DNA from 3 places in the uncultured Azonexus sp. genome. Region 3 is predicted to be linked to each of the others. Evidence: riboswitches for the same ligand, from Rfam matches in the RefSeq annotation. Region 3 holds a riboswitch; each other region holds the start of a gene.
The links. Region 3 has a riboswitch for cobalamin ahead of bluB (5,6-dimethylbenzimidazole synthase). Riboswitches for the same ligand answer to the same signal wherever they lie in the genome.

Region 1: linked by a shared signal. The riboswitch ahead of Q0799_RS03920 (TonB-dependent receptor) and the one ahead of bluB (5,6-dimethylbenzimidazole synthase) in region 3 are both predicted to bind cobalamin.
Region 2: linked by a shared signal. The riboswitch ahead of Q0799_RS05490 (DUF2796 domain-containing protein) and the one ahead of bluB (5,6-dimethylbenzimidazole synthase) in region 3 are both predicted to bind cobalamin.

The regions. Positions count from the first base shown of each region.
Region 1 is NZ_CALJNI010000004.1:240,419-250,042, forward strand. It holds gene Q0799_RS03900 (cobyrinate a,c-diamide synthase) at 1-444, opposite strand, end outside; gene cobO (cob(I)yrinic acid a,c-diamide adenosyltransferase) at 444-1,034, opposite strand; gene Q0799_RS03910 (ABC transporter ATP-binding protein) at 1,041-1,814, opposite strand; gene Q0799_RS03915 (iron ABC transporter permease) at 1,811-2,788, opposite strand; gene Q0799_RS03920 (TonB-dependent receptor) at 2,792-4,624, opposite strand; cobalamin riboswitch at 4,729-4,935, opposite strand; gene Q0799_RS03925 (hypothetical protein) at 5,050-5,247, shown strand; gene Q0799_RS03930 (cell division protein ZapA) at 5,249-5,575, shown strand; RNA gene ssrS (6S RNA) at 5,600-5,779, shown strand; gene Q0799_RS03940 (sulfite exporter TauE/SafE family protein) at 5,830-6,636, shown strand; gene Q0799_RS03945 (enoyl-CoA hydratase-related protein) at 6,637-7,413, opposite strand; gene Q0799_RS03950 (DUF485 domain-containing protein) at 7,540-7,860, shown strand; gene Q0799_RS03955 (cation acetate symporter) at 7,860-9,521, shown strand; gene Q0799_RS03960 (GntR family transcriptional regulator) at 9,598-9,624, opposite strand, start outside.
Region 2 is NZ_CALJNI010000006.1:17,084-26,707, forward strand. It holds gene cobN (cobaltochelatase subunit CobN) at 1-1,076, opposite strand, end outside; gene Q0799_RS05480 (DUF2149 domain-containing protein) at 1,073-1,375, opposite strand; gene Q0799_RS05485 (hypothetical protein) at 1,372-1,833, opposite strand; gene Q0799_RS05490 (DUF2796 domain-containing protein) at 1,833-2,357, opposite strand; cobalamin riboswitch at 2,425-2,656, opposite strand; gene Q0799_RS05495 (hypothetical protein) at 2,778-3,044, shown strand; gene rpsD (30S ribosomal protein S4) at 3,074-3,691, shown strand; gene Q0799_RS05505 (hemin uptake protein HemP) at 3,710-3,940, shown strand; gene Q0799_RS05510 (hypothetical protein) at 4,204-4,410, shown strand; gene Q0799_RS05515 (hypothetical protein) at 4,394-4,819, shown strand; gene Q0799_RS05520 (DUF2325 domain-containing protein) at 4,847-6,115, shown strand; gene Q0799_RS05525 (hemin uptake protein HemP) at 6,194-6,373, shown strand; gene Q0799_RS05530 (energy transducer TonB) at 6,476-7,123, shown strand; gene Q0799_RS05535 (MotA/TolQ/ExbB proton channel family protein) at 7,126-7,872, shown strand; gene Q0799_RS05540 (biopolymer transporter ExbD) at 7,874-8,299, shown strand; gene feoB (ferrous iron transport protein B) at 8,296-9,624, shown strand, end outside.
Region 3 is NZ_CALJNI010000008.1:160,990-170,613, reverse strand. It holds gene Q0799_RS06770 (diguanylate cyclase) at 1-1,858, opposite strand, end outside; gene Q0799_RS06765 (ABC transporter substrate binding protein) at 1,855-2,748, opposite strand; gene Q0799_RS06760 (cobalamin-binding protein) at 2,798-3,598, opposite strand; gene Q0799_RS06755 (cobalamin-binding protein) at 3,606-4,490, opposite strand; gene cobD (threonine-phosphate decarboxylase CobD) at 4,487-5,479, opposite strand; gene cbiB (adenosylcobinamide-phosphate synthase CbiB) at 5,472-6,386, opposite strand; gene bluB (5,6-dimethylbenzimidazole synthase) at 6,383-7,123, opposite strand; cobalamin riboswitch at 7,163-7,347, opposite strand; gene Q0799_RS06735 (cobyric acid synthase) at 7,407-8,882, shown strand; gene Q0799_RS06730 (class I SAM-dependent methyltransferase) at 8,939-9,610, shown strand; gene cobU (bifunctional adenosylcobinamide kinase/adenosylcobinamide-phosphate guanylyltransferase) at 9,611-9,624, opposite strand, start outside.

The sequences.
Region 1 (9,624 bases), on a different contig from region 3:
GCGGTTGGCCAGCACCCCGGCAAACGGCAGGCCGGGCCGGTAGGTGGCCAGCCCGTGAGCCACCGCGCCGAAGGTCTGGGCCATGGAGCCGGCGTCGATCAGCGCCAGCACCGGAATGCCGAAACGTTCGGCGATGTCGGCCGCCGACGGTTTGCCGTCGAACAGACCCATCACGCCTTCGATCAGGATCAGGTCCGATTCGGCTGCCGCCCGTGCCAGGCGCCAGCGCGCGTCGGCTTCGCCGCACATGCCGAGGTCGAGGTTCTGGCACGGCCGGCCGCTGGCGAAGGCATGAATCTGCGGATCGAGGAAATCTGGTCCGCACTTGAACACGGTGACGCGCCGCCCCTGGCGGGCATGCAGGCGGGCCAGCGCGGCGGTGACGGTAGTCTTGCCCTGGCCGGAAGCGGGGGCGGCGACGAGCAGGGCGGGACAGTTGGGCATCAGTATTCCAGCCCCGGCATTGCCTTGACCCCGGCCTGGAAGGCGTGTTTTTCCATGCCGATGTCGCTGACCGTGTCGGCCGCATCGCGTAGTGCCTGCGGTGCGGCTCGGCCGGTGACGATGACGTGCTGCATGGCCGGGCGCGAAAGCAGCCTGGCGATGACCGCGTCGAGGTCGAGCCAGCCGTACTTGAATGCATAGGTCATTTCGTCGAGGACGACCAGGCCGATTTCCGGATTCGCCAGATGCCGGCAGGCGACCTCCCAGGCGGCCTGGGCGGCCTTGGCGTCGCGCTCCTTGTCCTGGGTTTCCCAGGTGAAGCCTTCGCCGCCGACATGCCAGGCGACGTTCGGCTGCTGGCGGAAAAAGGCTTCCTCGCCGGTATCCGAGCGGCCCTTGACGAACTGGACGACGCCGACCTTTAGACCGTGACCGAGCGCCCGGGCGACGACGCCGAAAGCGGCCGACGACTTGCCTTTGCCGTTGCCGGTGTTGATCACCAGCACGCCGCGTTCCTGCTGGGCGGCGTCGATCTTGCCGTCGATCACGGCCTTCTTTTTCTGCATGCGTTGTTCGTGGCTGATCGTCATGAGGTTTTACTCCGGGATGAAACAGCGGTGGCCGCGATCTTCGATCTGCCGCAGGCCGTGGCCGTAGAGTTCGGACAGCGTTGCCGCTGTCAGGATGTCGTTGACGGCCCCTTGTTCGCAGCGACCGTCGCCGTAGACCAGCAGTGCCCGGTCGCAGAAGCGGTGCGCCAGTGCCGGGTCGTGCAGGACCATGACGACAGCGGCGCCGCAGTCACGGGCGGTGCCGGCGAACAGCTCGAGGACGGCCATCTGGTGGTTGAGGTCGAGGTGCGACAGGGGTTCGTCGAGCAGGTAGAGCGTTGCCGCCTGCGTCAGCAAGGTAGCGATGGCCAGGCGCTGACGTTCGCCGCCGGACAGTGTGTGTACCTGGCGGGCTTCCATGCCGGCCAGACCGAGGGCTTTCAGGGCGCTCCTCGCCAGTTCGGCATCGTGCTTCGATTCCCAGTCCCAGCGACCGAGATGGGGATGGCGACCGGTGAGTGCGGTTTCGAGGACGGTCGAGCCGAACGGATCGTTCTGGAACTGACCGAGCCAGGCCCGGCGCAGTGCCGCCTGGCGCGGCGGCAGCAAGGCGCAGTCCTCGCCGTCGAGCAGCACGGCCCCGGCCTGCGGCGGACGCAGGCCGGCCAGTGTTGACAGCAGCGTCGACTTGCCGGCGCCGTTACGGCCGAGGATGGCCAGCCGTTCGCCCGGCTGCAGGCTGAGGTTGAGGCAGTCGACGACGGTTTTGCCGCCGATGTCGACGCGGAGCTGGCGGGCTTCGAGCAAGGGGGCGCTCATTTCGGTTGCCTCGACAGCAGGAACAGGAAAACCGGCACGCCGATCAGCGCGGTGAGTACGCCGACCGGCAGTTGCAGGGGCGCGATCACCGTGCGGGCGGCGGTATCGGCCAGCACCAGCAGCGAACCGCCGGCGAGTACGGTGGCCGGCAGCAACAGGCGTTGATCGTTGCCGGTGGCGAGTCGGACCAGGTGCGGGACGACCAGACCGACGAAACCGATTGAGCCGGCCGTGGTCACCGAGGCGGCGGTGGCCACCGAAGCCAGCAGATAAACCGTGTAGCGTAGCCGCCCCACCGCCACGCCCAGCGCCTGGGCCTGCATCAGGCCGCGCGACAGCAGGTTGAGTTCGCGGGCGAACGGCATCGCGCAGGCCAGTGCGACCACCAGCGCCAGTGCCGCCGGCCACCAGGTGAAGGTCTGCCCAAGGTCGCCCATCAGCCAGAACAGCATGCCGTGCAGCTTGCCTTCGTCGGCAATCGACAGCATCAGGGCAATCAGCGCGCCGCAGCCGGCGGCGACGATGACGCCGGTGAGCAGCAGGCGGGTCTGCGTCCAGCTACCGTCGCCATGCGCCAGCCCGAAGACCAGGAACATGGCACCGAGCGCGCCGGCAAAGGCGAGTCCGTCGACGGCCAGCAGCGGCAGCCCGATCAGGATGCCGAACATGGCGCCGACGCCGGCCCCGCCCGAGATACCGAGCACGTAAGGATCGGCCAGCGGATTGCGCAGCAGCACCTGCATCAGCGCCCCGGCCAGCGCCAGCAAGCCGCCGCAGGCGAAGCCGGCGAGTGCCCGTGGCAGGCGCAATTGCACGACCATGTCGGCCGCTCCGTCACCGCGCCCGAAAAGCGCGGCGACGATGTCGAGCAACGGTACCTTCAGGCTGCCCGCCGACAAGGCCAGCGCGAAGCTCACCAGCGCCAGCAGGCTGAGCGCGGTGAGGATCAGGAAGGCACGGCGGCGGGTGGGCATGGATTACTTCGGACTGTAGCGGATGCCGATGAAGGCATTGCGCCCCGGGGTGGCGTAGGTATCGGCGAGTATATAGTCCCGGTCGAAGAGGTTGTTGACGCGGGCAAAAATGCTCCATTCCGGGGCAAAACGGTAGGCAGCGTAGAGATTGGTCAGCGCGTAGCCGTCCAGTTCCACTCTGGTCGTTCCGGAATACTCGTAGCGCTTGCCGCTACCCAGCATTTCGGCACGCCAGTCCCAGCGGTCCAGCGTCTGGCCGACCGAGATGGCGGCCGAGTGCCGGGCACGCCTGGCAAGCTGACGGTCGTTGCGACGGTCAATCGCGTCAAGCCAGTCGTAGCTGGCCTGAAGATCCAGGCTGCTGAGCTTGCCCTGCCAGCTGAGTGTCGCACCCTCAAGTCTGGCGGAATCGATGTTCGTGGGCTGGTTCAGGGCGCCGACCCGGGTCCAGGCAATCATGTCCTTGACCCGGTTCAGGTACCAGGTCAACGAGATGGCCTGATTCCCGGCTTCATAGTGAATCGACAGCTCGCGATTGATCGCCGACTCGGGCTGCACGGCCGGGTTGCCGACGAAGGTTCCGGTCAGCGGGTAGTACAGTTCGTTGAAGGTCGGCGCCTTGAAGGCGGTGCCAACGCTCGCGCTGGCTCGCCAGTTGTTCGAGAAACGATAGCCATAGGCCAGCGAGCCGGTGGTCTTGTCACCGAACAGCGAGTCGTCGTCGTAGCGGGTGCTGGCCTGTAGGCGATGGGCGCCGAATCCACGGTTCCAGCCCAGCTGGACCGCGTCGTTGCGGCGTTGGGTTTTGGGGTAATTGCCCGAGGTATTGATGGCTTGCTCGGTACGCTCGAAGCCGATCAGGAAATTGCCCAGGCTGCCGCTCAGATCGTTCTGCCAGGCGTACATATCCTGCTCGGTGTTGAATTGACTGTTGCGCAGACCATTGCGCAGATTTTTCGAGTGATCGATGCTGCGCCCGACGGTCAATGTGCTGTTCCAGGCGCTGGTCAGCCGGTTTTTCAGTACCAGCGAGGCGTTGCCGTTTCTGGTCTGATTGACCCAGTCGACCGTCACGCCGGTGCCGTCGTAGCTGTTGCGACCTTCGGCGTGCAGGGCGGAAAGCATCAGTTCGTGTCCGGGGGCGAAGGTATAGCCGAGCCGTGCTGAGGTCGCCTGGTTGCGGAAACCGTCCTTGTCGGGATTGGCTGTCGCCGTCCACGGGCGACTGTTGAAGCCGTCGGTCGTCTCATGCGAAAGGGTCACGCCGTACTGCCAGCCGTTGCGCTTCCCGGACAAGCTGGCGCTGCCATTGCGCGTGCCGTAGCTGCCGGCTCCGGCTTCGGCAGAAAGATGAAGGGCTTCCTCGCTGCGCCGGGTGAAGATCTGGACCACGCCCCCGATGGCGTCGCTGCCGTACATTGCGGAGGCTGGGCCGCGGATGATTTCGATGCGCTCGATCTGGGCGACCGGAATGCGTGACCAGGTGGGTTCGCCCGACGTGGCCGAGCCCACCCGCATGCCATCGACCAGCAGCAGCACATGTTTGGCGTTGGTGCCGCGGATGAGCAACGAGGAATTGGCACCCCAACTGCCGTTGGCGACGATCTGTATGCCCGGCTGAGCGGCCAGGATCTGTTCGAGATTGGTGTGGCCGGCGGCTTCGATCTCGTTGCGCTCGATCACGCTGACATCGGTCAGCACTTCGCTGACCCGCATCGGCTGGCGTGTCGCGGTGACCACCATGGTGTCGAGGCTGGCAAGCTGTTCCGTGGCCTGCAGCGGTTGGCAAAAAGCGAGCGGTAGCAATACCGCCAGCGGCTTGAGGCGTGAATTCATGGATTTCCCCTTCCCGGCAGGCGTCCCCGCATGCCGGAATGCATTGACAAGAAAGTCCGCAGGGGAGAGGGCTGGTCTGGAACCGGCACCACCACCCCGTGGTACTTCCGCTAGGTGTGCAAGGCCGGTATCCGGGCTCGCAAGTCTTGACGTATCGCCTTCCCAGGTTTCCCCAGTGGCTTCGTGATACGCCCGCACTTGCTTACCGTTGCGGGGGCAGCAGCGGCTTGGTCTCGTTGGAGACGCACCGCTTTCCCGTTTAACTGCGCTTGGTGAAAACCGCGCGCAGCACCTGACACGGCGCGCATTCTAGCGCGCCTGGCCGGGAGATGCGAATGCCAATGGCGTCGACAGCCGATAAAACACTTTGAAAATAGCTGCTTAGTCCTTGACCGGGCAGTATTTGTCCCTCTATAGTGCGCGCCATGAATAGCGAATTCGAAGCGCTCGAAGCCAAGATCGATCAGGTCGTCGCCCTGGTGCACCAGTTGCGTGCCGAGAACGAGGTCCTGAAGAACCAGATAGCCACGGCCGAGGCCGAGCGTCTGCACTTGCGCTCGACGATGACGGCTGCCCGCGAGCGGCTGGAAGGCCTGATGGACAAGCTGCCCGAGGATGCCTGAGATGAGTGCCGAGCAGAATTTCCTCGACGTCAAGATCATGGGCCGCGAATACCGCGTTGCCTGCCGGCCGGAGGAGCGCGATGCGCTGCTGGCGGCGGTCGATCTGGTCGACAACAAGATGCGCGAAATCGCCCAGAAGACCAAGAGCACCATTGCCGAACGCGTGGCGGTGATGGCCGCGCTGAACATCGCCCACGAACGCCTGGCGGCGCCGGCTGGCGAGGCTGCCGAAGAAGCGCTTGCGTCGACCGACACGAAGCGTAGAATCGAAGACATGGGAGCACGGCTCGATGCCGTGCTGGCACCCCAGCAGCAACTGGATCTCTGAGTCGCTGCGGGATTGCCCGCCGAGTGTTCCCTGCGGTGTTTGTTAAGGCCATATATTCCTTGAACCAATGCTGATTGGCATCGGTTGCGGACCAAGACTCCGCTGTTGTGCGCGTTCTTCGTCGAATGTGCCTGATGCGGAAGGAAAGCAGCCACTCTGAACCCAGGTTCAGGATGCCGGCCTGACGGCACTCGCGGGGACTTTTACCAAACAGGTGGCAGCTTCTGCCACCTGTTTTCATTTGCAGGGTGGTGATGGAAATCGAGTGGCTGCTGGCCTATCTGCTGTTGGGCGCGTTTGTCGGGTTTTTTGCCGGTCTGCTCGGCGTGGGTGGCGGCGGCATCATGGTCCCCGTATTGACCACCCTGTTTGCCGCGCAAGGCTTTCCCCGCGAGCATCTGGTTCATGTTGCGCTGGGGACGTCGATGGCGGCCATTGTGATGACTTCGATTTCCAGTCTGCGTGCGCATCATGCCCATGGTGCGGTGCGTTGGGACATCGTGCGCGGCATTACGCCGGGTGTCCTGCTCGGTACTTTCGGCGGCACCTTCATCGCCTCGCGCGTGGATAGCGTGCCGCTGGCGATTTTCTTTGGCTGCTTCATGGCCTATGTGTCGCTGCAGATGATCCTCAACGTCAAACCCAAGCCGACCCGGGAACTGCCCGGTCAGGCCGGCATGGTCGGCGTCGGTGGCGGCATCGGCCTGGTCTCGGCGCTGGTGGCGATCGGCGGCGGCTCGCTGTCGGTGCCGTTCATGACCTGGTGCAACGTCAAGATGCAGCACGCCATCGGTACTTCGGCGGCGATCGGCTTGCCGATTGCGCTGGCCGGGGCGCTCGGTTACCTGATCAACGGCTGGGGCAGCAGCGGCCTGCCGGACTGGTCCATCGGTTACGTCTATCTGCCGGCACTGGTGCTGGTCAGCGCCGTGTCGACGTTCACCGCGCCGCTGGGCGCCCGCCTGGCGCATCGGCTGCCGGTGGCAACCCTGAAGAAGGTGTTTGCCGGTGTGCTGATCCTGCTCTCGGCGAAGATGCTGCACACCGTTTTCGGTAGCTGATCAGCGCGCCTTGAACACCGGTTTGCGCTTTTCCAGGAAAGCCGCCAGCCCTTCCCGGTAGTCCTCGGTGTCGAGGAAGGCGAAGGACGCGGTTTTTTCTTCGTCGGTCAACGGGCGGCCGTCGAGCAGGCGGTGGATCCATTGCTTGTGCCAGGCAGCGACCAGCGGGGCGCCGTGGCCGATGCGGCGGGCTGTGGCATAGGCTTCGTCGATGACCTGCGGGTCGGCGACAACGCGCGTCAGCAGGCCTTTTTCATAGGCTTCGCGGGCGTTCAGGATGCGCCCTTCGAGCAGGATTTCCTTGACCACCGCCGGCCCGGCAAGACGTAGCAGGCCTTCCATTTCGCCCGGGTACATCGAGAAGCCGAGCTTGTTGATCGGTGCGCCGAAGCGCGCGCTTTCGCCGGCGATGCGCAGGTCGCAGGCGCCGGCGATTTCCAGGCCGCCACCGATGCAGGCGCCCTGGATCAAGGCCACGGTCGGGTGCGGGCAATCAGCAATGGCATTGAGGGCGGCGGCGACCTCGCCGTGATAGTGGAGCGCCTGTGCCAGTGTTGCCCGGGCCGTGACGAACTCTTCCAGGTCGCCGCCGGCGGCGAAGGCTTCGTTGCCGGCACCGCGGATGACCACGCAGCGGATGCCAGGATCGGCGGCCAGTTCGCGCATGTACTGGCTCAGCGTCTGCCACATCAACAGGTCGATGGCGTTGAGTTTCCCCGGGTTGTCCAGGGTCAGGGTGGCGATTTCCCCATCTATGGTTCGATTGATCTTGCCCATCAATGTTCTCCGGCTTGCGGCATTTAGTTCGAAAGTCTTACATGCCGTCAGGTTGTTAGGTCTTATATAAGATACAATGCTGCCGCCGATTTGCATCGGTAATTATTAATTAATAAGGAGAACAGAATGAGCAGCGTTATGTATGAGCGGATGCGGGAAAATCCCAAATTCCGTGAGCTGGTCGCCAAGAGGGGACGTTTCGCCTGGACCTTGGCAGCCATCGTCCTGACCATGTTCTACGGCTTCGTGATGGTCGTGGCCTTTGCGCCCGAATCGCTGGGCCAGCCGATTGCCGAAGGGTCCCGCTGGACCGTCGGCCTGGTCGCCGAACTTTTCATGTTTATCTTCTTCTGGGTGCTGACGGCCGTTTATGTCCGCAAGGCCAACACCGAGTTCGACGCGCTCTCGCAAGAGATCGTTCGTGAAGCCTGGAAGGAGAACAAGTAATGCGCAAGATCGTTTCCGCACTCGGGCTGCTGAGCCTGTGTACCCTCGCCATCGCCGCCGACGCGGTTGGTGCGACCGAAAAGCAGGCGACCAACTGGCACGCCATCATCATGTTCTGCATCTTCGTGACGCTGACCATGGGCATCACCTACTGGGCGGCCAGCCGCACCAAGTCGACGTCGGACTTCTACACGGCCGGCGGCGGTATCACCGGTTTCCAGAACGGTCTGGCGATTGCCGGTGACTACATGTCGGCCGCCACGCTGCTCGGTCTGACCGCCATGGTCTACATGCAGGGTTACGACGGCTACATCTACATGCTGTGCTTCTTCGCCGGCTGGCCGATCATCCTGTTCCTGATGGCTGAACGCCTGCGCAACCTGGGCAAGTTCACCTTCTCCGACATCACTGCCTATCGCCTCGATCAGGGCAAGGTGCGCACGATGGCCGCGATCTCCTCGCTGACCGTCGTCTGCTTCTACCTGATCGCCCAGATGGTCGGTGCCGGTCAGCTGATCAAGCTGCTCTTCGGTCTGGACTACAACGTCGCCATCTTCGCCGTCGGCATCCTGATGATGGTTTACGTCACGTTCGGTGGCATGGTCGCGACGACCTGGGTGCAGATCATCAAGGCCGTCATGCTGCTGTCCGGCGGTACGCTGGTCATGTTCCTGGCGATGTCCTACTTCAACTTCTCCTTTACCAACGTGATGGACCAGGCGATGTCGGTGCACAAGCTGGGTGAGAAGCTGATGCATCCGGGCAGCCTGCTCGCCGATCCGATTACCGCCATCTCGCTGGGTCTCGGCCTGATGTTCGGTACTGCCGGCCTGCCGCACATCCTGATGCGTTTCTTCACCGTGACCGACGCCAAGGAAGCCCGCAAGTCGGTGCTCTACGCTTCCGGTTTCGTGGCTTACTTCTTCAACGTCATCTTCCTGATGGGTCTGACCGCGATCATCATCGTCGGCCAGAACCCGGATTTCTTCGAAGGCGGCGAAATCGGCAAGAAGCTGATCGGTGGCGGCAACATGGTTGCCATGCACCTGGCCAAGGCGGTCGGCGGCGACATGCTGCTCGGCTTCCTGGCTGCCGTGGCCTTCGCCACCATCCTGGCCGTCGTTTCGGGTCTGGCGCTGGCTGGTGCTTCGGCGATCTCGCACGACATCTACGCCCGCGTGATCAAGAAGGGTACGGCTTCGGAAGCGGCTGAAATCCGCGTTTCCAAGATCGCCACGATCTGCCTCGGCTTCGTTGCCATCGTTCTCGGCATCGCCTTTGAAAAGCAGAACATCGCCTTCATGGTCGGCCTGGCCTTCGGTGTTGCCGCAGCTGCCAACTTCCCGGTGCTGATCCTGTCGATGTACTGGAAGGGCCTGACCACCCGCGGCGCGCTGTGGGGCGGTTACGGCGGTCTGGTTTCCGCCGTGCTGTTCGTGCTCTTCTCGAAGTCGGTGTGGGTCGACGTGCTGGGCAATGCCGCCCCGCTGTTCCCCTACACCCAGCCGGCCCTGTTCGCCATGCCGATCGCCTTCCTGCTGGCCTGGATCGGTTCGACGAGCGACGCCAGCGTTCGCGCGCAGGCCGAGAAGGAAGCCTTCGGCGACCAGTATGTGCGTGCCCAGACCGGTTTCGGTGCAGCCTCTGCATCCAACCACTAAGCGGTACTGAAAGTAGAAACCCCCTGACGAGTTGCCTCGTCAGGGGGTTTTGTTTTTGTATCAGGTGTTTTTCAGGTCAAGCGCTTTTCAGGTTCTGCGCATC
Region 2 (9,624 bases), on a different contig from region 3:
TTGCGCTGCAGCGCAACCTGCCGCGCGGCGCGGGCGATCAGTGCATCGGCCTGGCGCTCGATCAGTTCGACCGGCCGCTTATCGTCGGGATGGGCGGCGACGATCAGCGGATCAATGGCGCCCGCCGCTTCCGGCTGGAACAGGTAAAAGGGCGTGTCGGCCAGACGCAGGCCGGTCGCATCGTTCTGCCAGGCGGCGGTGTCGCCATGGCGATAGGGCAAGGCCGACAGCAGCGGCACTTGCCAGCGCGCCAGCAGGGTCTGCAGCTCGGCGCCTTTCGACACCAGCTGGTGCAGCACCAGTACCGCCGGGTGCGCCGTTTCCGGGCCGCTGTCGCGGCGGTCCGCACGCGCCACCAGCAACTGGCGCAGGCCGCCGGCATCGAGTTGCTGACCGAAGACCGCATAGGCTGCCAGCCCGTAGGCATCAAAGCGGCGCAGCCAGGCGTCGAGCCAGGCCGTTTCGCCATTGACGAAATGATGGCGATGGACGAGCACCGCCACTGCCGGTCGTGGATCGCGGCGCCAGGCCTTCAGGGCGTCGACGTCGGCCAGGAAGTCCGGAGCGTCCGGATGGTAGAGCCCCTGGCGCGGCCAGGGGCGCGGCGTCGGCAGATCAGCTACAGCTTGCGCCTCGCTCATGCCGGCGAGACGGCGGGCGGCCAGGGTCAGCGCGGCCCGGACATTGCCTTCGCCACCGTGGCGCAGGTAATCAGCCAGCCGATCAGACGCCGCAACCGACTCGGGGCCGATCCAGATCACCGGCACTTTGACCGCGCCAGCCGGCAGCATGTCGGCCAGCAGTGCCTGCGGCATCGCATGCGGCGCATCGACCCACAGCATGTCGGCACTGGTGGCCGCCGCCAGCAGGCGCCGGCGCTGCGCCGGGCGTTCGCTCTCCGGCAGGGTCAGCGGCGTATCGAAATGCCGGAAACGCCAGCCATTCGCCTGCGCCAGGCGTTCGACCAGGGCGGTGCGGGCCTTGGGCGTGATGTCGGCGGTCACCCACAACAGTTCGCGCGCCTGCGCAGCACCCGCCAGGCAGGCGAGCAGCAGCCATCCCAGCCAGCGCATCATGGCTTGGTGGCCGGGCCGTCTTCCGGAACGTAGATGATGCTGCCGTCGCGCAAGCGGTAGGCAACGCCGGCCCGCACGCCCTCTCCTTCGCCGCTGTCGCCGGTGCCCTGGTAGCGGATTTCCTGGCCGTTTTCCGGAATCGCCAGTTCCACCGGCGCCCCCGGATCGCCAGCCGACGACAGGTTGACCGCCGCCAGCAGGGCGACGACCAGAACGAGAAAGACATCGACCAGGTTGATCGACGAGAGCATCGGGTCGTCGTCATCCTCTTCCAGGATGTTGAAATGCTTGAGGCTCACGCCAGGCCCTCCCGGCGCTTGCGGATGGCCAGCAGTTCGCCGAGCAGCCAGCGACGGCGTAGGGAATACAGGACCAGGCCGATGGCCGCCGCCGTCAGCGCCAGCACGACGCCGGCAAAGGCGTCGCTGAACACCGCCAGCGCAGCACTGCCGTTGCCGCTGGCAACCCCATGCAGCGCCGGGCCGAGCGGGATCATGGTGGCGATCAGACCGAGCATCGGCGTCACCCGGCTGAGCAGGCGCAGCGGCTCAAGCCGGCGCAGGACGATCAACTCGATCTCGTCGAACGCCAGTTCCGGTGCGTCGGGCAGACTGCGGAAGGCCGGCGAACGCCGTTGCCAGGCCTCGACCAGCACGGCGCCGCTCATCCACAAGGCGTAGACCAGCGCCGCCGCCAGCAGCCAGAGAATCGGCGTCAGCAGCAACTGGGTGAGTTGGGTAAAGCCGGCCTCCAGCATCAGAACACCAGCGCCGGGAAACGCGGACGGATGGTCTGGGTCTTTTTCGCGCCGGCCCGCTCCAGGCGGACCCGCAACTGCTTGAGCCCCGGGTGGTCACGGAAGGCGCTGAAGCTCAGCGACTTGAGCGCTTCGGGCTGCGCGCACTCGAAGCGGATTTCGTGCACCAGGTTGGCAATATCGACCTTGGGATCGACGACCTCGCCCAGCGCCGGTTCGGTGCGACTGCCACTCAGCTTGCACTGGGCTTCTGCCGGCGGCTCGACGAAGCGCAACGGGTCGGCAACACGTTCGACGAAGGCCTGCCAGACCTGCTGCTGTTTTTCGTTGCGGGGCGGGTAGTCGTAGCCAAGATAGGCTTCGAGCGGCACATCGAGGCGCACCGTCAGCGCCGCACCATCAATACTGACCTGGACATTGCCGTGACCGTGGGTGTGGTTGCCGTGGGCCAGGGAAAGCGGGGAAAAACAGGCAGCCGCCGTGAACACGGCGCACGCCGCCACACGCGTGGGGATTTTTGACATGGGAAGAAGTTCCAAAATGACGCCCTGCCGACCTCCCCGTCGACATCAGGCATTACGGCCCGGCGCATGCGCGGACCACCCTGTTGGCCGGTATCCGGGCTGGTGGATCTTGCCTTCACCGCCTTCCCGGGATGCGTTGCATCGCCAGTGGCTGCAGGGTGAAAACTGGACGCGGACGTCCATCCACTTACCGTTGCGGGGGCAGCGCTGGTTGGAGCTGCCTGACGGCCAATCTCCCAGCTTCCCGTTTAACCGCGCCGGCCGAGGCAAGCGCGAGCACCAACGAGTGGATGTTAGCACAGCCTGCGAAAAAGACGCTTGACGCCAAATGAATTATTAACAATAATTCTCATTCATTAGCCAGCAAGCCGCGTTTCCGGCCAGCCAGCCAGTTTCCCCGAACCGACTGGAGCGCCCCTCATGGAACACGCCGACATGCCCCTCGAACTCAGGCTGGCTGCCGTCATCCACCTGTTGTCCTCGTCAGCCCTGCGCGGCGCCACCTTCCACAAGACCGAAGCCTTGCGCACTCATCTGCGCAGCGTGGCTGACAGCGCCGAACTCAATCCCTACCTGAAGAGCACGCTGCAGGAAGTCCTCGGTGGCTGGGAGGCGGTGCACTGCCACCCCGCTTCGGTTCCGGTCGATTGCTACCCGCTGGCCCACCCCGGCTGCCAGACCCACTGACATCAATCACAGTACGAGAGAGAGTAATCATGTCCCGTTATACCGGCCCCCGCCTCAAAGTCCTGCGCGCCCTCGGCGTCGATCTGCCGGGGCTGTCGCGCAAGTCGATGCAGGAACGCAACCAGCCGCCCGGCCAGCACGGCGCCCGCAAAGTCACCTCGCGCAAGTCCGAATTCGGCCTGCAACTGATGGAAAAACAGAAGCTGCGCTACAACTACGGTCTGAGCGAACGCCAGCTACGCCGCGCCGTCGCCGATGCCAAGAAGGATCGCGGCGCCACCGGCAACAAGCTGGTCGAACTGCTCGAACGCCGCCTCGACAACATGGTCTTCCGCGCAGGTTTCGCGCCGACCATTCCGGCCGCCCGCCAACTGGTCAGCCACGGTCATTTCCAGCTCAACGGCAAGCGCGTGACCATTCCCTCGATCCGCCTGCGCATCGGCGACGCCTTCGGCCCGACCGAGGCCGGACGCAAGATCGATCTGGTGCGCGCCACGCTCGAAGAGCCGGCGCTGGAGCGTCCGCAATGGATCGCCTTCGATGACGCGACGACCTGCGCCCGCCTGACCCACCTGCCCGATGGCGACGCGGCGCCCTTCCCACTCGACCTGCAGCGTGTGGTCGAGTACTACGCCACCCGGATGTAATCCCTCGAGGAGCCCATCATGGAACCGAGCAAACAGACTCTGCGCATTCCGTTCCTGCATGCCAACGGTCCGCGCCCGACCTTGCGTCTCAAGCCCGAACAAGCCGCCGCCCGGACCGCAAGCTGCGCGATCCAGTGCATCGCCAGCAAAGCCCTGTTTGGCGAATGCAACGAAATCTGCATCCGCCACAGTGGCAGCGAGTACCGCCTGCGCATCACCCGCCAAGGCAAGCTGATCCTGACCAAGTAAGCCCCACCGAGCAAGCCGGAGCAGGTCGCTGACCCCGCCTGCTCCTCCGGAGGGCGCCGATCACACGCCGGCGCCCTCCACCCGGAAATAACATTGTCACAAAACGAAATAATTCTTGTTTGACTTAATTTGCCATTCACGTATATTAAGAACCATTCTCACTCATGCGAGGTGCCACATGAACAGTCTGTTGATCCATACCGGTATCGCCGCCACCCTGCTCTGGCTGATGCTGGCCGGCGCCGGTTTCTGAGGAGAAAGCCATGCCGAAAAGCGACATCTGGGCCGCCACCCTCAGCCTGGTCCTGATCCACGAAGAGACTGGGTGTCGTCAATCCGCGCTGCACGCGGCACGACTGCTTGAGCACCTGTGCGACCAGGACATCGATCATGAAACCCGTGAATTGTGCGAACGCGCCAGCCAACGCCTGGGTCAGCGCCAGGAGTTACACCATGCTTGCCCCGCTTGAAAACCGCGCCATCCTCGAAAAGGAACCTGGCGAGCCGCAGAGTGCCCTGGAAAGAGAAAACGCCGCCCTGCGCCGCGCCTTGCAGAAAGCCCGCAGCAGCCAGAAGCGGATGATCACGCTCAATGCTGCCCGCAGCATCGAACAAGCCAATCGCATCGCCTTGCTGGAAGCACAATCCAGCAATCTGCGCGCGCGCATCGCCCAGCTCGAATCCGGCCAGGCCATCATCGAACTGGGCCAACAACTGATGGAACTGCGGGAAGCCAACGAACAATTGATCGTCGCCGCCCAGCGCGTCTGGCACATGGACAAGACCATCTGCGCCGCGCACCGCGAGTGCGAGCGCCTGGCCCGCGAGCGCGACGACCTCGCCTTCCGCTTGTGCCAGCGCGCCAGCCATCACGCCTGAACCCGCTACTTGCCAAGGAATTCGCGCATGCCTGATTTTCCCCATCATGTCGCCGGCGGCAGCTTTACACCGAGCCGCCGCCCGCTGGCCTTGTTCGAGTCAATGATCAACGCTGCACCGCAGTTGCCGCAAGACGCCCCGACCAGCTCCCGACGCCGCAAGCTCTGGGAAATCGCCCACAAGTTTCACTGCCCGGTGATCGGCACCTGTTTCGATGTCGCCGAATTGCGCAGCCTGATGAAAAAGGTGATGCATTTCCCCGCGGATACCACCGATTTCGTCCTGCACACCACGGCCGTTGGCAATTGCGAGATCCGCAGCAAACTCGCCGAAGTGCTGCACAAGCAACTGGAAAAGCGCTATCACGCCACCATTCGTCGCTTTGCCGGCGCCAAGGACAGCGACGCGCTGCGCAAGCTGTGGCGCGAAGCCACCGCCATCGGCAGCGAAATTCCGGCCGCCCTGTGGGCCACCTGGACTCACCCGGCCTGCGACTCGACGCTGGAGCACGAGGTCTATGGCGACATCCACATGATCCAGCATCAGGTCGGCACCGGCACCCGGGCCGATCTGAAGACCTTGAAGTCGCTGCAGGCCGAAAACCGGCAACTCAAGCAGCAACTGGAAAAAGCCCGCCAGGAAAACGAATCGCTGCGCCAGGAAAAATCGATCGAGACCCAGGCAATGGGCCAGCGCGTCATCGACCTGCGCGCCGAACTGGCCGGGCGTGAAGCACTGATCGCCAACCAGGCCGGACAACTCGATCAGCTGCGCGGCAGCCTGCCCGACCTCAAGGACCGGCAGAGCCTGCTGCGCCGGGCCAGCGATGCCGAAGCCCGATGCACCGCCCTGACCGCCGAGGCCGAGGCGCGCGAAACCGAGGTCTGGCACCTGCGTCAGCGGCTGCGTCATGCCGAGGAAACGATCAACCAGTTGCTCAGCGAAGACGATGAGGCATTGAATCTCGCCGCCACCAGCACGCCGGACAAGCTCTCCGGCAAGTGTGTGTTGTGCGTTGGCGGCCGCACCGGCGCCATCGACGCCTACCGGCAGGTCGTCGAGCAATCCGGCGGGCGTTTCATGCACCACGACGGCGGCCTCGAAGAGAGCCTGCACCGCATCGACAGCGTGCTGTCCGCTGCCGATCTGGTGATCTGTCAGGCAGGCTGCATCAGCCACAACGCCTACTGGCGGGTCAAGGAACAATGCCGACGCACCGGCAAGCCCTGCCTGTTCGTCCGTAGCAGCGGCATTTCCAGCTTTGGCCGAGTGATCAGCCAGGCCACCACCGCCTAACGAACACCAATGCGAATATTATTGACAATCGTTCTCGTTTAGTTACAATTGGAGACATTCAAGTTACATACAAAACACATGAACACCCCGCCGAAACCCGCCCCGGATTCCAGCACCCCGCCAGCAAGCAACACCTCCCTGCCACGCGTGGATAGCGGGCAGATTCTGCAAGGTGCCAACACTGTCGAAATCGAACACGCAGGCCAGCGTTATCTGTTGCGCGTCACCCGCGAAAACAAGCTGATCCTGACCAAATAGCTTTTCTCTCCGTTGTAAGACCTTTCCCGTAGCCAGCGCGCCTCCCGGCCAGCAAGCCAAGGGTTTTTTCCTGGCGGGCGCGGAACCAACCGAACAAACGCCATGAGTTACGCCTTATCCCCACCATCGACCAGCCGCCGCAGCGGGCTACTGACCATCGTCATCGGTCTCCACGCCGGCGCCCTGTTGCTGGCCCTGGCCGCCAAGACCGTGGCGCCGCAGATCATGGAGATGCCACTGATCGTCGACCTGCTGCCGGCACCGCAAATCGAAGCCCCGCCCGAGGCCAAGCCCCTGCCGATGGCCAAGCCCGAACCTGTGGTGCGCAAGCCGCTACCCCAACCCAAGACACCGGCCCCGGTCCTCGAAACCACCGCCAGCACAGCACCGGCCGACAACGCCCCGGTCGCCCCGCCGCAGCTCGCCGAACCCACGCCGCCGGCCCCGGCGCCAACGGCACCGGCAATCAGTCAGGCCCGCTTCGACGCCGACTACCTGCGCAACCCTCCACCGCCCTACCCGCCGCTGTCCCGGCGCATGGGTGAGGAAGGCCGGGTCATCCTGCGCGTTTCGGTCAATCCGCAAGGCACGGCTGACAGCGTCGAGGTACGCACCTCCTCCGGCAGCAGTCGCCTGGACGATTCGGCACTGAGGACCGTCCGCAACTGGCGATTCATTCCGGCCAAGCGCGGCGATGTCGCCGTTCAGAGTTTCGTCCTGGTCCCCATCATTTTCAAACTGGAGCAATAGCCATGCAGGAAACCGCACAACAAAACGTCTTCGGGCTCGCCCATCTGTGGGTCCAGGGTGACGCCGTCTCGCATTCGGTCGCCATCCTCATCGTCGCCATGTCGATCGCCAGCTGGTACCTGATCCTGGCCAAGGCCTGGGACTGGTGGCGCCTGCGCAAGGCGGCCAGGGCCGTACCGGCATTCTGGGCCGCCAGCAGCGTTGCCGAAGGCATCGAAAAGTTGCGTGACGCCGGCGAGGACAGCCCCTACGCCCAGCTCGCCAGCCAGGCCAATTGCTGCAACCACGACTGCGAAGCGGTCAACGGTCGCCTGGCCTCGCAATTCGACCCGTCCGAACAGATGGAACGGGCACTGCGCCAGCAACTGTCGACCACCCAGGCCGGCATGGAAAACGGCCTGACCTTCCTCGCCACGACCGGCGCCACCGCCCCCTTCGTCGGCCTGTTCGGTACCGTCTGGGGCATCTACCACGCACTGATCGCCATCGGCATGACCGGCCAGGCGGCGCTGGAAAAAATCGCCGGCCCGGTCGGCGAAGCCCTGATCATGACCGCCGCCGGCCTCGGTGTCGCGTTGCCGGCGGTATTCGCCTACAACACCTTCACCCGCGCCAACCGCGTTTTCTACGCCGACCTCGACGCCTTCGCCCACGACCTGCATGCCTTCTTTACCGTCGGCAAGCCGCTGGTCGCCAACAGCGCCCAGATCCACCCGATGCGCGCCCGCGCCGCTGCCGGAGCTGTCTGAGATGGGCATCGGCACCTTCAGCAACGGCGGCAACCAGATGCCGACCGCCGAAATCAACATGGTCCCACTGATCGACGTGATGCTGGTGCTGCTGATCATCTTCATGATCACCGCGCCGCTGATGACGCACTCGGTCAAGGTCGACCTGCCGCGCGCTTCAAGCACGCCCACCCCGGAAAAACCGATGACGCTGCAGGTGGCGATCACCGCCGACAACAAGGTGTTCATCGGTAGCGAACCGGTCGATGCGGCAACGCTGGAAACCCGTTTCCGCGACGCGGTCGGCCAGGACGCCAACGTCGAACTACACCTCAAGGCCGACCGCGACAGCCGCTACGAAGCCGTCGCCGAAACCATGAGCGCGGCCCGCCGGGCGGGACTGAGCAAGATCGGCTTCGTCACCCAGCCCGGAATGGAAAGCCGATGACCGCCAACGCCATCCTGCTGGTCGGCCACCCCAATGTCGGCAAGTCCGTCCTCTTCCACCGCCTGACCGGCGCCTACGTGAATGTCTCGAACTATCCCGGGACTACCGTCGAGGTCACCCGCGCCAGCGCCCGCTTCGACCCGCAGGCGGCGCTGCTTGACACTCCGGGCGTGCTCGCGCTGCCGTCGCGCAGCGACGACGAGCGGGCGACCATGCGCGCACTGCTCAACGAATCGAGCCGCTGCCTGGTCCAGGTCGGCGACGCCAAGAACCTGCGCCGGACGCTGACCTTGACCGCGCTGCTGGCCGAACTCGGCGTACCGATGGTGCTGGCCCTGAACATGCACGACGAGGCGACCGCCCGCGGCGTCACCGTGGACATCCCGGCACTCGCCGAACAGCTGGCGATCCCGGTGCTGGCTACCGTCGCCACCGGCGGCGAAGGCATCGGCGAACTCACCGGCAGCGTCGCCCGCGCCGGCGTCGCCGACCGCATACTACGCTACGACCCGGCGCGCGAGGCCGACATCGAGGCCGTCGCCGCCGCCATCACCGAACACGCGCCGCACCCGCGCCTGGCCACACGTGGCCTGGCCATCCTCTTCCTCGGCAACGACAGCGAAGTCGAAAGCTGGCTGCGCGAGCACGCCGGCAACGCTTACGGCCAACTCGAAAATCTGCGCAGAAATGCCGTCGACCGTGCCCCGAGCGACCTCCCTGGCCTGCTCGCCCGCGAACGCACCGAGGCCGCCGACGCGCTCGCCGCCACCGTCACCCGCCGCGCCGTGAACAGCAGCCCGCTGCTCTCGCAGCGCATCGGCCAGGCCGTCGTCCATCCGCTGTGGGGCATTCCCATCCTGCTCGCCGTGCTCTACGCGGTGTATCAGTTCGTCGGCGTCTTCGGCGCGACGACGCTGGTCGGCCTGCTCGAGGAGGACCTCTTCGAAGGCATCCTCAACCCCGGCTTCACCGGCCTGATCGAGGGCTGGTTCGGCGAAGGCCTGATCAGCGAACTGCTGGTCGGCGACTACGGCCTGTGGACGATGGGCATGACCTACGCGCTGGCGCTGATCCTGCCGATCGTCACCACCTTCTTCATCGCCTTCGGCGTGCTCGAAGATTCGGGCTACCTGCCGCGCCTGTCGGTGATCGCCAACCGCCTGTTCGCGGCAATCGGCCTCAACGGCCGCGCCGTGCTGCCGATGGTCCTCGGCCTCGGCTGCGTGACGATGGCGACGCTGACCACACGCATCCTGCATTCGCCGCGCGAACGCCTGATCACCGTCTTCCTGCTGGCGCTGGCGATTCCCTGCTCGGCCCAGCTC
Region 3 (9,624 bases):
TCAGGCGAACGTGGCTGGGGGCCACGGTGCGCAGTTGCGTGAATGAGGAAATCGCGCCGCCGAATTCGGTCAGGACAATCTGGCAACCCAGTTCGCGCATGCGACGGGAAAATTCGATCAACTGGCTGGTCTGGTGAGTGCTGACATCCTCGGAGAACATCAGGTACAGGCCGTCGCCGGTGATGGCGTGTTCGGCGAGGCGGGCGGCGATGTACTCGCCGGTTTCCGGGGTGCTGATGGCGGCGCGGGATAGCGGAATCATGCAGGACATCGGTAGATTCTGCCTGCTGGCGCGCGCCAGGGCGCGGATCGCCGTATCCAGGAAATGCTGGTCGAAGCTGCTCGACATGTCGTAGCGCTCGGCGGCATCGATCAAGGCACTGAGGGCAATCGGTGCTTGGCCGGGTTCGTTGAGACGGGCACTCAGTTCGGCCATCGGTCCGCCGGGGATGCCTGGCTGCAGGGCCCGGATGGGAATGGCCTCGATCGTCAGGCGCCCCTCCGACAGGGCGTTGGCCAGGCGTCCGGCCCAGTTGCCGCGATCGCGCCGACGTTCGGTCTGGGTGGCCGGGGCCATTTCGCAAACCTGGTTGCGCCCGAGTTCCTTGGCGCGCAGGCAGGCCGCATCGCTGAGCGCGAAGATGTCCTGGACCTCGCGCACGTCGCGGCTGACCGGGGTCAATCCGATGCTGGCGCCGATGGCGAAAATCCGGTCCTGCCAGACGAAACGGTACTCCGCCGACAGGGCGCAGAGATCCTGGGCGACCTGGCGGGCTTTGGTCAGGCCGCAATTGGCCAGCATGATGCCGAATTCGTCGCCGCCCAGACGCGCCAGCGTGTCCTCTTCGCGCAGCCGTCCCTGGAAGAGCAGGGCGATCTGGCGCAGGAGTTCGTCGCCGGCAAGGTGGCCGCAGGCATCGTTGACGGCCTTGAAGCGGTCGAGGTCGATGAACAGGACGCTGAATTCGTCGCCGCCGGCATGGACGTTGGCCAGCGCCTTGTCGAGTCGGAGCTCGAACTCGCGACGATTGACCAATCCGGTCAGCGCATCGTGACGAGCCTGGAAGACAAGCTGGGCGGTGGCTTCCTCGATGCGCGATTGCATCGACTGGTGGGCGCTCTCGATGTGATTGGCCATGTCGTTGAAGCCATCCTCAAGGATGCGCAGTTCGCCGCTCGATGAGGCCGGAATACGGGTGCCGAAATGGCCTGCCGACATCTGCCTGACGGCGGCAGTCAGACGTTGCAGGGGCTTGGCCAACTGATCGGCCATGGCAATGGCCAGCGCGCCCATCAAGCCCAGACCGGTTAGGACGGCGATCAGGCCTTGCAGGATCAGGTCACGCTGACGCTCGATCAGGTCCAGCTTGTCGAGTTCGATGAAGGCATGACCGATGGTTTCCTGCGGGTTCTCCTCGTCGAGCCCGGCGATGTCGAACAGCGGGTCGCTGTCGCTTTGCGTGCGGATGACAGGGGCGCCAAAGGCGATCCAGGTTTCGGTTTCGGCGACCAGAGCCGGCTTGTCGAGGTGCTGGCGGATGATTTCGGCGGGCAGCGAGACGCGACCGCTGACTGCCAGCGTACGCCCCTTCGGGTTGACGATGATGGCGGCCTTGACGCCGGGTTCCTGCATGGCGGCCTGGACCAGGCCGTAAATGCCGTCCATCTGCCCGGCAATGATGCCGTACTCGCTGACCGGCGCGAGGTAACGGACGGTGGCCAGGCCTTTGCCGCGCAACTGGTCTTCGATGGCGTTGATGCCGGTCATCGAGAAATAGAGCACGAGCAGCGTGGTGATCAGGGCGCTGGGCAGCAGCGTGAGGATCAGTAGTCGCTGGCGTAATGTCAGGTTGTTCATTCTTCAGTCCCGCTGGTGAGCAGTTTCTGCAAGAGATCGGTTTCATCCGGCAGGCGCAGGCCGAAGGCATCGGCGACGCTCTGGTTGATGGTCAGCGAATATTCGGCAGGCGGTCGTGGCGACGGCAGGCGATTGCCATGGGTCGAGATCAGCGCACCGGCCTGCCGGCCGATCTGGGCCGGGGTCGAATACAGTGCGGCGAGCGCCCCGGCCTTGGCCAGTGCGGCGGAGAAGCCGATGACCGGGCGCTGGAAGCGGTAGGCGGTGATCAGCAGCGGGCGGATGCTGCTGCGCGAGTAGATCAGTGCATCGGGGACGGCGAGCAGGACTTCGCTGCGGGCCAGCAGATTTTCCAGGGCGGGAAGGATTTGTTGTTCGCTACTGACCTGCTCGGTGAGCAACTGCATGCGCTGGAGCACCATGGCCGAGCGGAACGGGGCAATCTGCTGGGGCGACTGGTCGCTGACCAGCAAACCGACGCTGCGCAACTCCGGGAACAGCAGCCGCAACAGTCGCGCCTGACGTCTGGCCGGCTGGTCCAGGTAGATTGCCGAAACCAGCGGTGGCGCACGTGCTTCGACAAGTGCGGCCTTGTAACTGTATTCGGGCAGCAGGGTGGCCAGGATCGGTGTTTTCGGATTGGCTGCGAGGGCAGTACGCAGGGCGCCGCTACCGGCGGTGACGATGAGGTCGACCGGAGGCCGGTCGGTCGGCCGGAGGCTGTTGTCCGTGTAAGCAATTTTCCAGCCGGCCTGCAGGTTTTTTTGCAGGCTGCCCGCGAACTCGCGGTAGGGCGCACTGTCATCGGCCACGATGAGCGCAATTTCGCCGGCCCAGACTTTCGTATGGAGCAGGAAAAACAGCAGGAGGGTCAGTGCGAGCCGCAGCATGCCCGTCACTATAGGGGCTGGCGACATGCCAGGGCAATACGCGTTTGCCCTAGGCAGCTTCAGGCCAGAGAATATCGAGCAGCAAAGGCAGTCCTTCGCTGATGGCAACCGGTCCCGGTGTCAGGATGATCGCCGACTTGATCTCGTGCATGCGCCCCTGGCTGACCGCCGGAACGGCCTCCCAGCCAGGCCGGGCGGCGACGCGTTCGGGGCGGAAATGCTTGCCGCACCAGGAACCGATGATGATCTCCGGCGCCGTCGCGATCACTTCCTCCGAGGTCGGCCGACGGTCGCGGGACAACGGCGAGCGTGCGCGTTCGGCGAAGACATCTTCGCCGCCGGCGATCTCGATCAATTCGGACGCCCAGCGCAGGCCACTGATCAGCGGATCGTCCCATTCCTCGAAATAGACGCGTGGGCGGCGGCCGTGCTGGGCGATACGCGCTTCGGCAATTGCCCGGGCCTGGGCGATCTGCGCTTCCAGTCCGGCGACCAGCGCCTGCGCGCGATCCTCGGCGCCGACCAGGCGGCCGACCGTTTCTATCATCGCCAGAATGTCGTCGACGCTGCGCATGTTCAGCGCGTAGACCGCGATGCCGGCCTTGATCAGGTCACGGGCGATGTCGGCCTGGAGGTCGGAGAAAGTCAGCACCAGGTCGGGTTTGACGGCGAGGATCTTCTCGATGTCGCCGGTGGTGAAGGCGAAGACCTTGGGTTTTTCCTTGCGCGCCTGCGGCGGCCGAACGGTGTAGCCGCTGATGCCGACGATGCGGTCCTGCTCGCCGAGGGCGTAGAGGACTTCGACGGTTTCGGTGGTCAGGCAGACGATGCGTTGGGGCAGGCGGGGCATGGTGTTCTCACTTGGGGCGACGGCTGCGTGCGACATCGAGGTGGTCGCAAAGTTTCGCCGTGCCGTCGAGGATGCGCGGCGTGTGCCGCTGCATGATGTCGGGATTGATGTGGAAAAGGTTGCCGCGCTGGACCGCGGTCATGCGTTTCCACTGATGCCAGTCGTCCAGCCATTCGGGCTTGGCGTCGCCCATGCCGGTGGCGACGATGGCTTCCGGGTCGGCCTCGATCACCGACTCGATGCCGACGCGCGGCGCCATCTGCGTCAGGTGGCCGAAAATGTTTTCACCGCCGCAGATGCGCATCGCGTCGCTGATGATCTGCGGGCCGCCGACGGTGACCAGCGGTGCCTTCCAGATCTGGTAGAAGGTGCGCACCTTGGGCTTGCCGGCGTTGGCCGTGCGCAAGGCCGCCATGCGTTCGCGGAAACGCCGCGCCTCGGCATTGGCAACGGCTTCCGTGCCGGCCAGCCGACCGTAGCGTTCGACCTGGCCGGCGATGTCTTCCATGTGGTTGGGCTGGGAAACGAAAACGGTCAGGCCGAGCGCCCGCAGTTTGTCGGCCTGCGCCATGTTGTTGCCGCTTTCCCAGGCCAGCACCAGGTCCGGTTTGAGGGCGACGACCGCTTCCAGGTCGATGCGCGAATAGCCGCCGACCCGTCTGACCTGCTTGGCGGCGGGGGGATAGTCGCTGTACTCGACGGTGCCGACCAGCTTGTCGCCGGCACCGGCAGCAAACAGCGTTTCGGCAATGTGCGGGGCGAGGGCGACGATGCGCTGCGCGGGTTTGGTCAGCCTGACTTCGCGGCCGGTATCGTCCTTGATCAGCAGTTCGGCGTGGACCATCGGGCTCAGGGCGAAGGCTGCCAGTACAGCAAGCAGGTGGATTTTCATGCGGGCTTCCAGTCGGCAAGGGCTGCCTTCAGACACTGCCAGCCGGCCTCGTCGGGTGGCAGGCCGACACGCAGCAGCGGATTCGATTCGTAGCGGCGGGTGAGGATGGCGCGGCGCGCCAGGTATTCGTGCAGTTCGGCGGTGGCCGGTGCGTTCAGCGTCGCGAACAGCGGCGTTGCCTTGACCTCGCCGAGCGGTGCCAGCAACTGGCGCAGGCGTTCGCCGTCGGCGTGCAGGCGCTGGCGCGTCGCCGCCTGCCAGGCGCTGTCGGCCAGTGCCAGCGTTGCCGCGGCGCGCGACGGGCCGGCGACGCTCCACGGGCCGATTGCCTCGGCCATCTTTGTCAGCAGTTCGGGGGCAGCGAACAGGAAACCGACGCGCAGCCCGGCCAGGCCGAAGAACTTGCCCAGCGAACGGAAGACGATCAGGTTCGGCGCGTCCGCCGTGCCGGCCAGCGGCGTCAGGCTGTGCTCGGGCGTGGCGTCGATGAAGGCTTCGTCGACGATCAGCCAGCCGCCGCGCTTTTTCAGTTGCGCCGCGGCGTCGACCGCCAGTTCGCGCGGGTGGCGGTCGGCGGTCGGGTTGTTCGGGTTGCACAGCAGCACGTAGGGCGTCGCCGCCGCCAGCGCGCGCGGCAGCGTCGCGTTCTGCAGGAAGCGCAGCTTGTGGCCGGCGCGCTGCCAGGCCTGCGGGTGTTCGTTGTAGAGCGGCGCGATGCAGGCCACGGCGGCGCGCGGCAGCAGCGCCGGCAACCACTGGATGGCGGCCTGCGAACCCGCGACCGGCAGGAGGTTGCTATTGCCGTAGTAGGCGGCAGCGGCGGCCTCCAGGCCGTCGTTGTCTTCCGGCAGGCGTTGCCAGACTGCGGCCGGCAGCGGCGGCACCGGCCAGCCCTGCGGGTTGATGCCGGTGGACAGATCGAGCCAGTCGGCGAGCGGGATGTCGTAGTGGGCCGCGGCTTCGCGCAGGCGGCCGCCATGGTCAAGCATGCAGGGCTCCGATCAGGAAAAGGACGGCCAGCCACAGCCACAGGCTGCGCCGGATCAGCGTGATCGCCCGGCCGAGGTCGGCGGCGACCGGCGCCGGGCCGCAGCCGAGCGGTGGGCGGATTTCCTCGCGGCCGTGGTAGATGGCGGCGCCGCCGCACTGTACGCCGAGGCTGCCAGCGCCCGCCGCCATCACCGGGCCGGCGTTCGGGCTCTCCCAGCCGGGCGCCTGGGCGCGCCAGCAAGCCAGCGCGTCGCGCCAGCGGCCGAGCAGGGCGTAAGTCAGCGCGGTCAGCCGGGCCGGCAGCCAGTTGAGCGCATCGTCAACGCGGGCGGCCCAGCGGCCGTACAGGTTGTAGCGCTCGGTCCGGTAGCCCCACATCGCATCGAGCGTGTTGGCCAGCCGGAACAGCAGGGCGCCGGGGCCGCCGAGCAGGGCGAACCAGAACAGCGCGCCGAAGATCGCGTCGTTGCCGTTTTCCAGCACCGATTCGACGCCGGCCTTGGCGACGCCGGCCTCGTCGAGTGCTGCGGTATCGCGGGAAACAATCCAGCCGACGCGCTGCCGCGCCTCATCAAGGCGTCCCTCGCTCAGCGGCCGGGCGACCGCTTCTGCGTGTTCGCACAGGCTGCGCGCGCCGAGCGAAAAATAGAGCAGCAGTACGTCGACCGCGAACGGCGCCAATGGCCGTAAAGCCAGTGCCAGCGCCACCCAGGGCAGCACCGCCAGCGCCCAGCCGAGCACGCCGCCGGGAATCGTGCGCCGGTTCAGTCGTTTTTCGATCGCTGCCGCCAGCGTGCCGAAGCCGACCAGCGGGTGAAAGCGCCGGACTTCGCCGAACAGGCGGTCGAGCAGCACGGCGGCGAGCGCCGCCAGCGGCATGGCGAAGGGGCCGTCGATCAGGGTCATCCGGGGAAGCGCCCCTGTTCCTGGGCAATCCGGTGCATGTCGGCCAGTGTGGCGCTCAGGCTGTCTTCCCGCTTGGGGTCGCTGCTCCCCCATTGTTCGAAATAGAGCAGGTCGGCGGCCGGCAGGCGCGGCAGCCAGCCGGCTTTCTCCAGTTCGGGACGGTCGTTGAAATGGCTGACGTGGCCGATGCACAGATAGGCAATCGGCACGATGTGATGCGGAATGCCGAGCGCGTCCTGCAGCGCCTTCTCGTGGAAGATGCTGACCCAGCCGACGCCGAGGCCCTCGGCGCGGGCGGCCAGCCACAGGTTCTGCACGGCGCACACGCTGCTGTACAGGTCCATGGTCGGCATGTGCGTGCGGCCGAGCACCACCGGGCCGCTGCGCGAGCGGTCGCAGGTGATGCACAGGTTGACCGGCGCGTCGAGGATGCCCTGCAGCTTGAGCTTGCTGTAGATCTCGCGCTTCTCGTCGGGGAACATCCGCTCGGCTTCGGCATTGGCCTCGCGGAAGATGTCATGAACCCGCTGTTTCACGTCCGCCGAGCGGACGACGAGGAAATTCCACGGCTGCATGAAACCGACCGATGGCGCGTGGTGCGCCGCCATCAGGATGCGCGCGAGTTGCTCGTCGGCGACCGGGTCGGGCAGGAACTGGCCGCGCACGTCGCGGCGGCTGAAAATGGCGTGATAGACGGCGGCCCGTTCGGCGTCGGAAAAAGCGTGCTGGTTTTCCATGGATTCCCCTTCTGGAAACGCGAAGGCACCCGTCCACGGTGCCGAATTACGTCTCCCGGCCGGTCTTCTGACTCGGATTCACCCGGACGATGCGCCTTCCCGCCGCAGCAGTGGCCTGTGCATCGCCCGTCATCCTCACAGCGTTGGGCACGTGGCGGAATCGCACCGCCTTCCCGATTCTCCTGCCGGCAAAGCCGGAAGGCACCGGGAGACAAGTTTCCGATTCGCATCGGAAGGCAGCGATGGTGCCATAATTACGGCCTTTTTTCACGGGTTTGCACGCATGATAGGCAACGCGCTGATGGTTCAGGGAACGACGTCCGACGCCGGCAAATCGACGCTGGTCGCGGCGCTGTGCCGGATTCTCAAGCGTCGCGGGGTGCGCGTGGCGCCGTTCAAACCGCAGAACATGGCGCTCAATTCGGCGGTCACCGTCGATGGCGGCGAGATCGGCCGGGCGCAGGCGCTGCAGGCGCTGGCCTGCGGTCTCGAACCGCATACCGATTTCAACCCGGTGCTGTTGAAGCCGACCACCGACCGCAAGGCGCAGGTGATCATCCACGGCAAGGTCGCCACCGACCTCGACGCCAAGGCTTACCACGACTACAAGCCGCGGGCGATGGGCGCGGTGCTCGAATCCTGGGGCCGGCTGACCGCGCACTACGACTGCGTGCTGGTCGAAGGCGCCGGCTCGCCGGCCGAGATCAACCTGCGCGACCGCGACATCGCCAACATGGGCTTTGCCGAGGCGGTCGATTGCCCGGTGATCATCGTCGCCGACATAGACCGCGGAGGCGTCTTCGCCCATCTGGTCGGTACGCTGGAACTGCTGTCAGCGTCCGAGCAGGCGCGCGTCGTCGGCTTCGTCATCAATCGTTTCCGTGGTGACATTGCGTTGCTTGAACCCGGTCTCGACTGGCTCGAACAGCGCACCGGCAAGCCGGTGCTCGGTGTGCTGCCCTACCTGCACGGGCTGATGCTCGACGCCGAGGACGCGATCGCGACGTCCACGGTCGACGGCAAGAAAACGGCAAGAATCCGCGTCGTCGCGCCGGCCTACCCGCGCACCTCCAACCACAACGATCTCGATCCGTTGCGCCTGCATCCGCAGGTCGATTTCCGCTGGATCGCGCCGGGCGAAGCCTTGCCGCCGGCCGACCTGATCGTCCTGCCCGGTTCCAAGGCAGTGCGTGCCGACCTCGACTGGTTGCGCGCCCACGGCCACGATCAGGCCATCGCCCGCCACTTGCGCTACGGCGGCAAGGTGATCGGCCTGTGCGGCGGCTACCAGATGCTCGGGCGCAGCATTGCCGACCCGCTCGGTCTCGAAGGACAGCCGGGAACGACGGCGGGCCTCGGTTTCCTGGCGGTGGACACGACGCTGGAAAGCGAAAAGCAGTTGCGCAATGTCAGCGGTCATCTGCATCTCGAAGGACAACCGGCGATGACCGGCTACGAAATTCACCTCGGCGTCACCCAGGGCGATGGCTTGACACGGGCCGCCGTGCAGCTGGCCGATGGCCGTGCCGACGGCGCCATCTCGGCTGACGACCAGGTGCTCGGCACCTACTGCCACGGCGTTTTCGACCATCCCGAGGCCCTGGCTGCATTGTTGAACTGGGCCGGTGCCGGCGAGGTCGACAGCGTCGATTTCGCCGCCCGCCGCGAAGCTGATCTCGACCGCCTGGCCGATTCGGTCGAGGCGGCGTTCGACTGGGAAAAGCTCAGGCCCTGGCTGGCCGCCGTTAGCCTGCGTTAAGAATCTGTTTAGACAGTACCGCCGACAATAGGGCTTCCTAAAGGAGGAAGTAGGCCATGGCAGGGAAAGCACCAATCGAACTCGAGTTTTCACGCAAGTATGACCGCGAGCACGCGCAGCACTATTTTTACAAGCATCGGTCCGGGCTGATGCGTCGTCTTTCCGACTGGCGCGAGCAACAGATCGCGCGGGCGGCGTTGGCGATGGCCGGCGATCCGGCGAGCGTCCTTGATCTGCCTTGCGGCGCAGGGCGTTTTTGGCCGATGCTGTCGGAAAGGCAGGATCGCCGCATTCTCGCTGCCGATAACTCGGCCGACATGATTGACGTGGCCCGCGCCACGCAGGCCCCGGAGATCGTTGGCCGCGTCGAGGCCTTCCAGACTTCGGCCTTCGCCATCGATCTAGCCGGCGATGCCGTGGATTGCGTGTTCAGCATGCGTCTGCTGCATCATATCGCTGAGCCGGCGCATCGGCTGGCGATGTTGCGCGAGTTTTACCGGGTTTCCCGTCAAACCGTCGTGCTTTCGCTGTGGGCGGATGGCAATTTCAAGGCTTGGCGGCGGGCCCGGCTGGAGGCAAGGCGGCCGGTTAACAACAACCGCTTCGTCGTGCCGCGCCGGGTCATTGAGGCCGAGTTTGCCACGGCCGGCTTCGACATCGTCGGCTACAGGGATTTTCTGCCCGGCTATGCGATGTGGCGGGTCTATACGCTGCGCAAGCGCGCCTGACTACTTCAGCGTCA